3 regions of the Sporacetigenium sp. TC11 genome follow, and region 2 is predicted to be linked to each of the others. Evidence: riboswitches for the same ligand, from Rfam matches in the RefSeq annotation. Region 2 holds a riboswitch; each other region holds the start of a gene.
The links. A riboswitch is a leader RNA that binds a small molecule or an ion and turns the genes downstream of it on or off. The one in region 2 is predicted to bind cobalamin.
Positions count from the first base shown of each region.

Region 1: another riboswitch for cobalamin. It lies ahead of ACUSRV_RS16425 (precorrin-2 dehydrogenase/sirohydrochlorin ferrochelatase family protein); the one in region 2 lies ahead of ACUSRV_RS04395 (energy-coupling factor transporter transmembrane component T).
Region 3: another riboswitch for cobalamin. It lies ahead of ACUSRV_RS16335 (cobyric acid synthase); the one in region 2 lies ahead of ACUSRV_RS04395 (energy-coupling factor transporter transmembrane component T).

Region 1 is NZ_JBYVNY010000017.1:20,648-26,037, forward strand. Features, by position in the region: gene cobA (uroporphyrinogen-III C-methyltransferase) at 1-259, shown strand, start outside; gene hemB (porphobilinogen synthase) at 252-1,217, shown strand; gene hemL (glutamate-1-semialdehyde 2,1-aminomutase) at 1,223-2,518, shown strand; cobalamin riboswitch at 2,585-2,765, shown strand; gene ACUSRV_RS16425 (precorrin-2 dehydrogenase/sirohydrochlorin ferrochelatase family protein) at 2,876-3,454, shown strand; gene ACUSRV_RS16430 (sirohydrochlorin cobaltochelatase) at 3,470-4,264, shown strand; gene ACUSRV_RS16435 (cobalt-factor II C(20)-methyltransferase) at 4,282-4,989, shown strand; gene ACUSRV_RS16440 (energy-coupling factor ABC transporter permease) at 5,024-5,390, shown strand, end outside.
Region 2 is NZ_JBYVNY010000002.1:298,162-303,551, forward strand. Features, by position in the region: gene cax (calcium/proton exchanger) at 1-343, shown strand, start outside; gene ACUSRV_RS04380 (hypothetical protein) at 391-777, shown strand; gene ACUSRV_RS04385 (hypothetical protein) at 1,134-1,352, shown strand; gene ACUSRV_RS04390 (EAL domain-containing protein) at 1,578-2,372, shown strand; cobalamin riboswitch at 2,439-2,615, shown strand; gene ACUSRV_RS04395 (energy-coupling factor transporter transmembrane component T) at 2,783-3,646, shown strand; gene ACUSRV_RS04400 (ABC transporter ATP-binding protein) at 3,648-5,318, shown strand; gene ACUSRV_RS04405 (ECF transporter S component) at 5,330-5,390, shown strand, end outside.
Region 3 is NZ_JBYVNY010000017.1:2,039-7,428, reverse strand. Features, by position in the region: gene ACUSRV_RS16340 (cobyrinic acid a,c-diamide synthase CobB) at 1-620, opposite strand, end outside; gene ACUSRV_RS16335 (cobyric acid synthase) at 631-2,154, opposite strand; cobalamin riboswitch at 2,268-2,448, opposite strand; gene ACUSRV_RS16330 (AIR synthase related protein) at 2,638-3,381, opposite strand; gene ACUSRV_RS16325 (ECF transporter S component) at 3,391-3,891, opposite strand; gene ACUSRV_RS16320 (histidine phosphatase family protein) at 3,927-4,532, opposite strand; gene cobS (adenosylcobinamide-GDP ribazoletransferase) at 4,570-5,337, opposite strand; gene cobU (bifunctional adenosylcobinamide kinase/adenosylcobinamide-phosphate guanylyltransferase) at 5,342-5,390, opposite strand, start outside.

The DNA.
Region 1 (5,390 bases), on a different contig from region 2:
AAAATTATTAAACGAGAGTAAAATAGATTATATAACTTTTACAAGTTCATCTACAGTAAATAACTTTATAAATATATTAGGTAATGAAAATATAGATAAATTATCTAATATGAAACTAATATCAATAGGACCTATAACATCTAAAACAATAAATTCTTATGGGCTAGAAGTATACAAAGAAGCTGTAGAATACACAATAGATGGAATACTAGATTGCATAAAACTAGATAAAATTAATGGAGGAAATTACAATGCTTAGAAGACCAAGAAGATTAAGAGCAAATTCAGCAATAAGAGATTTAGTAAGAGAGACAAAGTTAAGTATAGAAGACTTAATATACCCTTTATTTGTAGTAGAGGGAGAAAATATAAAAAAAGAGATACCATCTCTGCCAGATGTTTACCATTTTTCAGTTGATAAATTAAAAGAAGAAATAGAAGAACTAAAAGATTTGGGAATTCAACATGTATTATTATTCGGTGTACCAGACGAAAAGGATGAATACGGAAAAGAAGCTTACAATGATAATGGAATAGTTCAAAAAGGCATAAGAGAAATAAAGTCAATATGTCCAGAAATGTATGTTGTGACAGACATATGTATGTGTCAATATACAAGTCATGGTCACTGTGGAATACTTACAAGATGTGGGCATGTAGATAATGATCAAACTTTAGAGTATTTATCTAAAATAGCAATAAGTCATGCTAAAGCTGGAGCTGATATGGTTGCTCCATCAGATATGATGGATGGAAGAATTGAATCTATGAGAGAAGCATTAGATATATCTGGATTTGAAAATGTATCTATAATGTCATATAGTGCAAAATATGCATCTAATTTCTATGGACCTTTTAGAGAGGCAGCTCATTCAACTCCATCATTTGGAGATAGAAAAACTTATCAAATGGATCCAGCTAATACAAATGAAGCTTTAATGGAAGTAGAGTTAGATATACAGGAAGGTGCAGATATAGTAATGGTAAAACCTGCATTATCTTATTTAGATGTTATAAGAAGGGTTAAAGATAACTTTAATATGCCAGTAGCAGCATACAATGTTAGTGGGGAATATTCTATGCTTAAATTAGCTATTAAAAATGGCTTATTAAACGAAGGCGCTATATATGAAAGTGTATTATCTATAAAAAGAGCTGGAGCAGATATAATAATAACATATTTTGCAAAGGATTTAGCTAAAATGCTTAGGGGGTAGTACATATGAATAATGAAAAATCTAAGGAGATATACGATGAAGCTATAAAGTATATACCTGGTGGAGTTAATAGCCCTGTTAGAGCTTTTAAATCAGTGGGATTAGATCCTATATTTATAGATAAAGCCCATGGATCTAGAATATATGATGTAGATGGAAATGAATATATAGATTATATATGTTCATGGGGGCCCCTTATGTTAGGTCATAGTCCAGAAGATATAGTAACTGGAATAGAAGACATAGTAAGAAAAGGAACAAGTTATGGAGTACCGACTGAAATAGAAGTAAAAATGGCTAAGCTTATAGTAGAATCTTATCAAGCTATAGATCAGGTTAGAATGGTTAACTCTGGAACAGAAGCTACTATGAGTGCACTTAGAGTTGCTAGAGCATATACGAATAGAAATAAAATATTAAAATTTGAAGGGTGCTATCATGGACATTCTGATGCATTATTAGTTAAATCAGGTTCAGGGACAATAACTTATGGTGTTCCTACAAGTCCGGGTGTTCCAAATGATGTAGTTAAGGATACATTAGTATGTAGATACAATGATGTAAAAGCTGTAGAGGATATATTTAAGGAACATGGTAGTGATATAGCAGCTGTTATAGTAGAAACAGTGGCAGGAAATATGGGAGTCGTACCAGGTAAAAAGGAGTTTTTACAATATCTTAGAGATATAACAAATGAGTATAGTAGTGTGCTTATATTTGATGAAGTTATAACTGGATTTAGACTTGCGTATGGAAGCTCTAGTGAATATTTTGGCATAAACCCAGACATGGCGTGTTTTGGTAAAATAATAGGGGCAGGACTTCCTGTAGGAGCTTATGGTGGTAAAAAAGAAATAATGAGTATGGTATCACCAGTAGGACCTGTATATCAAGCAGGTACACTATCTGGAAACCCACTAGCTATGTACATGGGATATAAAAATTTAACTATATTAAGAGATAATGAAGAAATCTATAAAGAGTTAGAAAGAAAGGCAATAAAGCTTGAAGAAGGCCTAAAGGAAAATATTAAAAATTTAGGGCTAGAATATACTGTAAATAGAGCAGGATCTCTAGTATGCTTATTCTTTGCCAAAGGGCCTATAGATAATTATGATGATGTAAAGAATTGTGACGTAAATAAATTTAATATTTATTTTAAAGAATTACTAGAAAGAGGAGTATTACTTGCTCCGACGCAATTTGAAGCTATGTTTTTATCAAACGCACATACTGATGAAGATATAGAATATACTATAAAAGCAAGTTATGAGGCTTTAAAGGTTGCCCATAATATATAGGGGATAGTGTTTTCCTAGGCATGTTGAATTATGACATTAGATATGTTAAAATAAAATTATGAAAATTTTATAGTTAATAAATTAGGTTCTAGAAAAGATTAAATGGGAAAGAGGTAAAAGTCCTCTGCAGCCCCCGCTACTGTAAGGTTGACGAACCCTTATTTAACCACTATGATTCTATATCATGGGAAGGTGAGGAAGTAGATTGATACCAAGCCAGGAGACCTACCTAATTTATATTAAAGTAAGGTCTTCGGGGTGAAGGGTGTAACTTTAGGCAGGAATAATTGACATATTACTGTGTAAATTACAAATCCTAACCCTCATGGGTTAGGATTTTTTTATAGGAGTGATAACATGTACTATCCAATGATGGTAAACATAGAGGATAAAAGGATAACAGTAATAGGTGGGGGAAAAGTAGCCTATAGGAAAGTAAAAAACTTTATATCATTTGGATATACAGTTGAGGTTATAGCTCCAGATGTAATAGAAGAATTTAAAAATATAGAAAATAAGATAATTTTAACAACTGATTTTTATAAAGAAGACTATATAAAAAACAGCTTTATTGTGGTGGCATCTACAGATAATAAAGATTTAAATCAACAAATAGGTTTATATTGCAAAGAGAACAATAAATTATGCAATGTTGTCGATAACCCTAGTTTATCTAGCTACATAGTTCCTTCAGTAGTTAAAAGAGGAGATTTAATAATAAGTATATCGACGGGTGGGAAAAGCCCTTCTCTTTCAGCTAAGATAAAAAATGATTTAGAAGAGCGATATAATGACGACTATGAAGAGTATGTAAATTTATTAGGAAGTACAAGAAATAAAGTTTTAGAAAAATATGAAGATAAAGTTGAGAAAAGAAAGATACTGAATAGTTTAATATCTATGAATTTAGAAGAGCTTAGAAATCTAGATATTTAAGCAGGGGGAGATATAATGAATAAGGCTATACTAGTAGTAAGTTTTGGGACAAGTTATCACGAAACGAGAAAAAAGACTATAGAGGCTTGTGAAAATAAAATAAGAGAAACTTTTGCTGAATATGATGTATTCAGAGCATTTACATCTAATATGATAATAAAGAAGTTGGCAGATAGAGATAAGATACATATAGATAATCCAGTTGAAGCTTTACAAAAGTTATATGAAAAAGGATATAAAGAAGTCATAGTTCAAACTCTTCACATAATAAATGGAGAAGAATTTGATAAACTTAAAGACCAAGTTAAATTATTCGAATGTAAATTTGAAAAATTAGCATTAGGAAAACCGTTACTCACAACTATAGATGACTATAAAAAAACTATAAATGCTTTAAAATTGCAAATGCCTACTGTAAAAGAAAATGAGGCAGTAGTTCTTATGGGTCATGGTACATTCCATGAAGCTCACTCATCTTATCCTTGTTTAAACTATATGTTAGAAGAGACTAATATAAACGCTTATGTTGGAACTGTTGAAGGATATCCTGAGTTAGAAAATGTTATAACTAGGTTAAGAAAAAACAATATATCTAAGGCTATACTAATGCCGTTTATGTTAGTAGCAGGAGATCATGCAATAAATGATATGGCTTCAGATGAGGAAGACTCTTGGAAAAGCATATTGGAAAGAGAAGGATTCGATGTAGAAGTATATCTTAAGGGTCTAGGAGAAAATCCAGAAATACAAGATATATTTGTATCTCATATAACTGATTTAACAAAAGAAGAAGTAATATCAAATATTTAATTTAGGGGGAAATACTTATGACAAAGTTTTATGGAATAGGAACAGGACCAGGAGATAGTTCATTGCTTACAATAAAAGCAGTAGATACTTTGAAAAAGCTAGACATATTATATACACCAGAAGCACAAAAAGAAGGTAAAAGTTTAGCTTTATCTATAGTAGAACCGTATCTTAACGGTGAAATAGAAATTAAACAAAAGCATTTTCCAATGAGCTTTAATAGCGTAGAAAAAATAGATGCATGGGACGATATTGCAAAAGAAATACAAAGAGATGTTGAAGATGGCAAAAACGTAGGTTTTATAACTTTAGGAGATCCTATGATATACAGTACATATGTTTATATAATGGAAAGATTAATAAGTAATATTGAGGTAGAAACTATACCTGGAATATCTTCTTTCTCAAATATAGCATCAAATCAAAATTTCCCATTGGTTATGGATAAAGAGCCTCTTATAATAATTCCATGCACTACAGATGAAGAAAAGATAGATTATGCATTAGAAAATTATAGCTCTATAGTTCTTATGAAAGTATATAAAAATTTTGAGCAAATAATAGATAAAATAGAAAAAAATAATCTTATGGATCATGCTATTTTAGTTAGTAACTCATCATTAGGAAGTGAAAAAGTATACAAAAACTTAAGAGAGATAGATCTTAGTAAAAAAGTATCTTATTTTTCAACTATTCTAATAAATAAAGAGCAGAAAGTGTCGTAGTATATGACACTTTTGGTCTTAGGGGGATAAAGGTATGAAAGATTTAAAACTGGGGCTAATAGCAGGATTGTTATTGGTATTCTTAAATCCTACAAATTCATCAGCTATGCACATAATGGAAGGGTTTTTACCATTTAAATGGTCACTAATATGGTCAATTATATTTATACCTTTTTTTATAAAAGGATTAAAAAATCTTAAATCAATATTTAAAAATGATCCAAATAAAAAGCTATTAATAGCACTAGTAGGAGCATTTGTATTCGTACTGTCAGCTTTAAAGATACCATCTATAACAGGAAGTAGTTCTCATCCAACTGGAGTAGGTCTTGGAGCTATACTTTTTGGACCAGGTGTTATGTCTGTAGTAGGAACAATAGTGCTTTTATTTCAAGCGTTAT
Region 2 (5,390 bases):
AAGCGAATTCTTTGTTGGGATAATATTGATTCCTATAATAGGAAATGCAGCTGAACATAGTACAGCAATTATTATGGCAATGAAAAATAAAATGGATGTTGCTATTGAAATTGCCATAGGATCGAGCTTACAGATAATATTATTTGTAGCGCCATTACTTGTATTTATAAGTTTATTATTTAAACCTATGAGCATTATATTTAACACGTTTGAATTAATATCACTTATAGTTTCAGTACTTATTGCAAATAGGGTAGCAAATGATGGAGAAAGTAATTGGCTTGAAGGGGTTCAATTGCTTGCGGTTTATATTATAATAGCAGTTTCATTTATTATATTATAGATATTGAAATTTATATCCAGATTCTAAAGGGGACTAAGGCGATTAATATGAAAGATATATTTACAATGATAGCAAGGGTTATTGCTGTTGCATTTTTTATATGCACTATAGCCATAATAATACTAGGTTTTAAAGATATAGATAGCACTTTTTTTGCAAAATTTTTAAAATTCTATATAGTATTAATATATTTATTTTTTATATATTCTATAATTGTATTATTTATAAATATTAAAGGACTAAAATGGAAGAAGACTAGCAAACTGTTATTTAGATGGTTTATTTGGTCAATAGGTCTTTGGATTTCAACTGTTATTCTCACTTATTTAACTAAAGGTGAATTAAGGCTAACAGATAAAATATTTAACTCTATAGTTATTGCATTTGGTAGTGTTTTTAGTGGATTAATATTTGGAATTAGCAATGATGATTAAATTAGACATACTGATAGTGAACAATTTTTATAAACTGTGAAATAAATTTAAGACAAAAAGGGTGCGTTTTTAGTTAAAAAACACACCCTTTTTTACGTGATTTCTATTGTGATTTTGGTTGAGGTTTTGAATGCGATTTTATACTTTGCACCTCAAAAGTAAACCTGTTAATCTTTATATACGGTCTTTTTCTATTAGGTTATGTTTTAAATTAATATTGAAATTCTAAAACGAATAAATAGATTTAATATAGTTGTATATGATGATATATTTAATATATAGTTTAATCAGTTGTTATTTCATAGTTGTATAGTATGGTAACATATTAGATTATTAAATAGCTTAGGGGGTACAAAATGGATATAAGAGATATATTAAGAATAATTTTTGCAATGCTATCACTTTATTTTTACAGCATTGCGTTTTTAGATATTAAAAAATCGAAAAAAGCAACTAAACCAGGTAAATTAGTCACGGATAAACTTATAAAAAAATACTCTAGAGCAATATGGTTGATTATTATAGGTGGTATCTTTCATTTAATTGCTATTTTGCTTTTGTATAAAGTAATTTAATTAATTGTAATTACATTTATTTCATAATATATACTTAATTTCAACACTATATTAAAACATAGCTTAAAAAATAAATGTATTATTTACAGAAGTTATTTATAAATTTTGTGTTATGTATTAAAATAGAATTAGGGGGTTTAATCTTATAAAATGTTTTGAAATGTCGAATTGAGGAATATATATACTGGCTAATAAATTGCATGTGTGTTGTGGAGGATTTTATAGATGGAAAGTAGTATGGACATTATAATATTAATATTAATAGAATTAGTAATAGCTTATTTTATATTCAGAAAAAGGATAATTGGAATGCTTAATATAAAAAAATTACTAGACAACAATCAATTGTATTGTGTATATCAACCTATAGTAGATTTAAAAACTGGAACTACTTATGGGTATGAAAGTTTATCAAGAACAAATAATAATAGGTATAAAAACATTAAGGAAGTAATAGATGATGTTTATAAGTTTAAATTCGTACAAAAATTCATTTTATTAGCAGTTCAAAATGCAGTAACCTCTTTTAAACAATTTGAAATAAAAGATAAAAATCTATTTATAAATATAGATCCTGTGTTTCTAAAACAAAATACAGATGAAGTATTTGATTTATTACAAAAAATAGAACCAGATATTAGAAAAAATATAGTTTTAGAACTAACGGAGAATGTTCGCATTGACGATATGAAAAAATTACATAATTCTTTTGAACAAATAAGACATTTTGGCGTAAAGCTTGCAATAGATGATTATGGATCAGGATATTCAAATAATAATTTACTTATATCTGTACCTTCTCACTTTATTAAAATAGACATGAACTTCATAAGAGATATAGATAAGAGTAGTAATAAAAAGGAACTTGTAAGAACAGTAGTTGAGTTTAGTAAGTTTATAGGGGCAAAAATTATATGTGAGGGTATAGAAACTAAGGAAGAGTTAGATGTATTGATAAATCTTGGAGCAGACTATGGGCAGGGATACTATCTAGGAAAACCAAGAGAAATACTTGCTTAATAAATAAAGTTTGTTGAAATTATACACTATATTTGATATAATTTTTATATAAGAAAATGTTTTAAACTAAATAAAATACATATAGGTTAATTAGTTTTATTAAAAGGAAATCAGGTGAAATTCCTGAACGGTCCCGCCGCTGTAAGAGAGGAGTTTTGCACTTATGCCACTGGAACAATCTGGGAAGGCGTGTAAAAGCTATGATACTCAAGTCAGAAGGCCTGCCTATGTTTTTAACACTTAACTCTGCGGAAGATACAGAGTGTGTTAGGTCTTGCCTTTAATTAGACATTATGCTTAGCCCATTAACTCTCGCAGTTAATGGGCTATTTTTATTGAGCAACGGATCTGCTTTTCAAGGTCGTTGGCGACATGAGTGAAGCGAATTTTATATTCAAGGGGGAATTTTATTGAAAAATGACGGAAGATTCGGAAACGTTCACATTATCACACCTATAGTATTATTTTTATCTATACTAATAATGGTTTTTTCAAATGATAATCCTGCTATACTTATTGCCGTATATACTTTATTAATATCTTTGTTTATATCTACAAAGAACACCAAAAAATTAAAAATGGGAATTTTATATTTTATACCTTTTGTAATTGTTATTACAATTATAAATGTCTTCTTTGTAAGCCAAGGGAAGACAATTTTATTTTATATAATGAGCAGAAAAATTACATTAGAATCTATTATATACTCAGTAACAATGGCTTTTAAGTTATTATCAATAACTTATATTTTTATGGCATTTGATTTTATGATAGATTCAGATAAAGCTGTATCTTATTTTTCTACTAAAATGCCAAAGTCGACTCTTATGCTTATGATAGGATTCAAACTTGTTCCAGATCTTAAAAAAAGGTTTAATAGCCTAAAAGATGTATATACAGTAAGAGGAGTGAACTTTGATAACAAGAGTTCTAAGGAAAAATCAAAAAGTTATGTACCTGTTTTTTCAATTTTACTAGATAATTCCTTAGAAAGTTCCTTTGAAATAAGTGAAGCTGCATATGTTAGAGGATTTTTAAGTAGTAATAGAAGTATTTATGAAAGGCAAAAATTCAATAAATTTGATTTTTTAATTATATTTTCGTCAGTAGTTCTCTTAATAACTTATTGTATAGGAATGTATTTAAACCGTATAGGTTTTAATGTATATGATGGAATTTATTTAACAAATATATTTAATTATGCAACTGCATCAATATTTGCAATTATAGTGTTTATAACAACTTCAATGATATTGTATGGGGAGGAGGATTAGATTGGCTTATATAGAAATTAAAGATTTAAGTTATAAGTATCCTCTAGAAGATAAACTAACTTTAGACAATATAAACCTTAAATTAAATAAAGGTGAGATAATGTTAGTTACAGGAAAATCAGGTTCAGGAAAATCAACTTTGGCAAAGGCTATAGTTGGAACTGTTCCGAGTTTTTATGGTGGGAGTATTAAAGGATATGTAAATATAGAAGGCGAAGATATAAATAAAATGTCTCATAGCCAAAGGGCTAAAGAAATAACCATGGTTTTTCAGCATCCTGAAAGACAGCTTATGATGAATAAGGTACATAGAGAAATAGCCTTTGGCCTAGAAAATATCGGCGTAGATGAAGGTGTTATAAAGAGAAGGGTATGGGAAGCTATGCAATTTGCAGATATACTGCATTTGGCAAATAGAAATATAAATACATTGTCTGGGGGAGAAAAACAAAAAGTTGCAATTGCATCTTCAATAGCATATATGCCAAAGTGCATAGTCTTAGATGAACCAACATCACAACTTGACCCTCCATCTGCAGAATCTATAGTTAACTTAGTAAGAAAAATAAACACAGAACTTGGAATGTCTATAGTTTTAATAGAACAAAGAGTAAATAAATGGTTTGATGTTGCAGACAAAATTGGATATATGGAAAATAATAAGCTTACAGTTTTTGAAAGTACAAATGAATTTTTTAATAAGTGCTCTGGAAATATGGTTGGGTTTATGCCAGATTATTTAAGGTTTTTTAAGAAAAATAATATAGATTATTTCCCAAAGGATTTTAAAAATGCTAGAGATTACCTAGAAGATGAATTCATAGATAATAAATCTAAATCTAGTGAAGAGTTATTATTTGCAAAAGATAAAATAAGCTCAGAAAACTATAGTTCAATTATTAATATAAAGAAGTTAAACGCTTACTATGATAGTCTGCAAGTTTTAGACAATGTAAATATTGATATTTTAAATGGTGAGTTTGTTTCTATAATGGGGGCCAATGGCTCAGGAAAAAGCACACTACTTAAAAGTATTATAGGACTTAAGGAATACAAAGGAAGCATTAAAATAAATTCAAAAGAAGTTAAGAAAACAAATAGAAAAGAGTTATCAAGATTAGTTGGATATGTTTCTCAAGATCCAAGTGAATATATTTCAAAGGATAGTGTATATGAAGAACTTAAGTTTACTATGGATAACTTCAACTCTTTTAATGAAGATATTATAAATAATACTTTGAAAGATCTCGATATTTATCATCTTAAAGATAAAAATCCAAGAGATTTAAGTGGTGGAGAAAAACAAAGACTGGCTATAGCTTCAATATTGGTTATGAATCCTAAGATATTGTTACTAGATGAGCCTACAAGAGGTCTCGATTTAGAAGTAAAGAATAAATTAGGCAAAGTACTTAAAAACCTAAATGAACAAGGCACGACTATTTTGATGATAACTCATGATGTTGAATTTTCATCTAATTATTGCAATAGATTTATACTTATGTTTAACAGGGAAATAGTTGCGGATGGGAATAGAGAAGAAGTGTTAAGTGATGGAATTTATTATAATACAACTTTAAATAAACTATTTAAGAATATAGATAATACTATATTTACTGAAGAAGAAGCTATGGACTTTATTAGTTGCAATTATATTAATTCTGTGGTTTAAAGGTGGATATTATGAAAAAATTATATGTTATTTTAACTGTTATAGTTATTTTAATTTTAATGGGAATTACAT
Region 3 (5,390 bases), on a different contig from region 2:
TTATCAAATTTTTCATTTAACTCATTCATTTCTATACTAGGTACAAGGCCTAAATGTCTAGATGGCAAAGAAAAGTCTTTATTTTTAGGCAAATATCCTAGAACTTCTATGCCACAATACTTTTCGATGGATTCTTTTATAATTTGAAAGTGACTTTCAGATGAAACATTGTTTGCTATTACACCCTTGATATTTACATCTTTATCTAACTCTTTATATCCTAGCACCATTGCTGCACTAGATGTTGCCATTGCCTTTCCATCTATTACTAAAATTACAGGACATTTTAGAATCTTTGATGTATATGAGCTAGTACATGAGTTTATATCCACTTCGTATCCATCATAAAGCCCCATAACTCCTTCTACAATAGATATATCAGTATTAATTGAATTTTTATTAAACAAATACTTTATGATTTCATCTTCTAGCATATAAGAATCTAAATTTCTAGATTCTCTATTTGTTACAAATGTATGGTAGGTCGTATCTATATAATCTGGTCCAACTTTATATGGCTGAACATTTAATCCTCTATTTTTTAAAGCTTTCATTATACCTATTGATATAGTAGTTTTTCCAACACCACTATTAGTTCCACCTATTAGTATTTTTTTCATACCTTACCCCCTAGGAGTTAATTATTTCATATATTTTATCCATATCAGTATGAGCTCTAACTATATTTGCTAATTTATCATATTCAATATCTTTAAATTCCTTAAAAGAAGAGACATTACTTTCTACTCTATCAAGTCCTTTTTTGTCTCTAATGTTATTAAGTAATGCCCTAGTAAAATTTATGTTGTCAAATATTCCATGTATATAAGTTCCTACTACATTTCCATCTTTATTTATCGCTCCTTCTAAAACATTTACATTTTCTTCTAATCGCTTAGTTATGGTATTTAAGTAGTTACATTCATTTGACTTTGTACTTCTTCCCATGTGTATTTCATATCCTTCTATCTTAATTCCATTTAATCCATTTAAATACCCGTTTATATCTTCTTCTATAATAGCTTCTACTTGGGCTGTTACCTTTTCTCCTTCAAATGTAGTTTCTATATCTAATAGCCCTATTCCATTTATTTCTTTAACTCCACATTCTATCCCCTGTGGATCATATAGCTTCTTACCTAACATTTGGTATCCGCCACATACTCCAAATATTAACTTTCCTTTTTTATGTAATTCTATTATTTGTTTTTCAAGGCCACTTTCTTTTATATATATAAGATCTTCTATAGTGTTTTTACTTCCAGGAATTATAAGAATGTCGGGATTTCCTATAGATTCTCCCCTCATAACATATCTTAGGTTAACGTCTTCCTGAGTTTCAAATACATTCATATCAGTAAAGTTTGACACATGAGGTAAATATAAAACCTCTATATCAATAGCTTTATCCCCTTTTTCTTGTTTCATTCTAAATCTATCTGCCAAGCTATCTTCATCTTCTATATTTAAAATACTGTATGGTATAACTCCTAAAACAGGCACCTTTATTATATCTTCTAGCATTTTTATTCCAGGTTCTAAAATTTTTATATCCCCTCTAAACTTATTTATAATTACTCCCTTTACCCTTTTTCTTTCTTCTTCAGTTAAAAGTAACATAGTTCCAGCTAAAGATGCAAAAACGCCCCCTCTATCAATATCTCCAATAAGTACTACTGGTGAGTCTGATATTTCAGCCATTCCCATATTAACTATATCATTTTCTCTAAGGTTTATTTCTGCTGGACTACCAGCACCTTCTATGACAACGACATCGTGATTAGAGCTTATATCTTTATATATGCCTTTTATCATATCTTTTAACTCTGGTTTGAAATCATGGTATTCTACTGCGCTCATACTTTTATATACTTTACCATTAATTATTACTTGAGACTTTTTATTAGTGGTAGGTTTTAGAAGTATAGGATTCATATTTACATGTGGTTCAAGGTATGCTGCTTCAGCTTGAAAAACTTGAGCTCTACCCATTTCCAATCCTTCTTTTGTTATATAAGAATTTAGAGCCATATTTTGTGATTTAAAAGGTATAACACTTTTCCCATCTTGCTTAAATATTCTACAAAATGCCGCAGTCAATAGACTTTTACCTACTCCAGAACCTGTTCCCTGAAACATTATTGATTTACTCATGCGATTTCCCCCTTTATATAAAAAAAATCCTAACCTTTATTGGTTAGGATTTGTTTATAGCATATAAACTACTTACGATTATAGACTATAGCTCCACCCTTCACCCCGAAGGCTTACTACTAGTGAATTAGGCAGGTCTCCTGGCTTAGCTTCAATCTACTTCCTTACCTTCCCATGATATAAATCATAGTGGCTAAAATAAGGTTTCGTCTGCTTTACAGTAGCGGGGGCTGCAGAGGTATTACACCTCTTTCCCTATTAATCTATATAAGAACCTAGTTCAGATTTATTAAGTTTTTAACAATTTCATTCTAACATACAAAGTTGTAACATTCAACATATTAGTAAATTTTTACTAATTCTATATTATAATCTTCATATAATTAATGCCTTAATTCCTCAATTACCATTTAATTAAAAAGGCTTAAATCTCCTTCCTTATCGTAAGATAGGGGAGATCTAAGCCTTTTTACAGTAATTAATCTATTTTTTTAGCAGCTTTCCTATAAAATTTAAGTTTTTCATTTTTTTAATCTCTTCTAAATAATTATCTTTTATTGCAGCTATTAAAACCGTACCTGGACCTGCTGTTTTGTATAAATCTACAGTAGTATCTTTATTGATTTCTAGATTTAAATTATTGCTTATAGCTAATTGTTCGCATTCATATCTTATTCCCTTTGAACCAACAGGTACTATTTCCAAAATTCCTTCTATGTTTAATAAAATGTTAAGATCTTCATAACTAGCAATTTCTTTATCATTATCTAAATTTATCTCATTCCCTACTTTTGGAATTCCTACACTAATTAATGTGCAATTACAATTTACATTATTTACCTTTAATTTATCATTTTCTACTATACCTATTACCGTTACACCTACAGCGGTTGAATTTGTATTGATATTTTCCTCTGTGCTTCCTGTAAGTGTAACATTGTCTATATTTAAAACTTTAAGTTCTTCTTTTATTCCTTTTATTATTTCTTCTCCTGTATGACTCATCTCATTGCAAACTGCATTTGTAATACATACTACATCTGCGCCACTACAAAGCACTTCAAGTAAGGCAACTTTGGCCGTATATTTTCCTACGTGAAACGGAGGGCATTTAAATGAATCTCCACTTTTTAAACCTATTCCACCACAACTATCACAAGATATTACCATTGTTTTTTCATTGTCTATAGAGACTAATGTTAAGTCTCTAACCTTCTTTACATTCATATAAATTACCTACCTCTGTTTAAACTCCGCCAATGATCTTTTTGGTATCGCGCTGTATATAACTATAGCTACTATTATGTTAGCTAAAGCAGCTAAAGATAATATCGGAACTATAGCATATGCTAGTCCAGGTACATTAATGACATTGATTAAAAAATAAACTGTAACAGGACCATTAATGGTAACTCCTAATAAAGTTGGCACTAGCCATGATAATAATTTATTTTTATCTTTTAAAATTCTATAAGATACCCCAAAGACATAAATCGTTATTGCCATAAAAATACCTATTATTAAATGTATAGGGATTGTCATAGGGAATCCGCTTGTAAGTGCTGTCAATAAATGCCCTAATAATCCAACTATAGCCCCGTAAATAGGTCCTAACATAATTGATATTAAAAATCCAGGCATAGAATCAAAAGCTATACTTGAAACTATCTTTATATTTGAACCTATAAAACTTAACGCTATAAATAGTGCCACTAAAGTAATCTTTTTTGTTTTCATAAATATTCCTCCTATAAAAAATTCACAACCTACATTTATCTCAGATGATCAGTATTATTCAGCTTATGTATCACTGCAAAATTATTTTCAATTTCTATTATACTAACAGAGCAATTATCTATTTTGAAATTCCAATGATATTCATGGCCTTTCGATAACAAATGGGATAGTATACACCTTATAACCCCTGCATGAGTACATATTAGTATAGATTTATCTCCATTTTCTTTTATAATATTTTCTATATACAATGATATTCTATTATGAAACTCTATCAAACTTTCCCCATTAGGATATTTGTAATCAAAGCCTAATTTTAGCATGTTATTAAATTCTCCACTATAGCTACTCTCTATTTCTTTAAATGTTTTTCCTTCGAAATCACCAAAATTTATTTCTTTTAAATCATTATTTATTATTATTTCTAGATTCTTTTCTTTAGATAACTTTTTTATTGTCTCTATCGCTCTTGAAGATGGACTACTATATATACAATCTATACTATAATCTTTTAAAAGATTTGCAGTTTTTTGTGATTGACTTAGCCCTAGACTACTCAATTTACTATCTATATGACCAGATAATTTCATATTATTATTATCATCTGTCTCTCCATGTCTAACTAGTATAATCCTTACCATATATATCTCCTTTAATTAAGCTTCTAAAAATTCATAGCTAAATCAATCTATAAGCTAAGTATATAAAAATTAAATATATTAATTGAGATAATTCACACCAACATCCGAGTATGTCTCCACTTATTCCATCTATTTTATTAGTTATATATCTTGTAAATATTCTTGTTAATATCCATAGAACTAGTATGAAAATCACACTATATAAAACTTCATATATGCTTATTTTTAAAAATATGTATACTAAAATAACAATTAAAATAGTAGACAGTATAGCTGTAAATAATCGTTTATTGTTTACCTTTCCTATAAATAAATTACCCATTCCCCCAGGTCTTGGTGTCTTATTTTTATAACAAGAAAATACAATGGCTAGTCTACCATATACAGGAGTTAATAATAAAGAATATAATATATTCATATTCATAATGCTATATACAAAACCTACTTTTAATAATATTAAAAATAATATAGCTAAAAGTGCATTAGTTCCCAATCTAGAATCTTTCATAATATCTAATATTTTTTCCTTATCTCTATAACTATATATTCCATCAAAAGTATCACCTAATCCATCTAAGTGAAGTCCTCCCGTTAAAAGGACTTCACTTAGCAAAAATATTATTGATGCAATATATATGTCAAATATTTGTAAGGATACACAGGTCACAATTAGATAAATAACCCCTAAAATCAAACCTACTAGTGGAAAATACATTATACTTTTATCGAATTCTTCATCAAAACCTATATCCATATTTATTGGTATCCTAGTTAAGAACTGTAGTATTCCTATAAATCTTCTCATAGTATTACCCCTTTATTCTTACAGGTATACTACTTACTACTAGATATACCTCA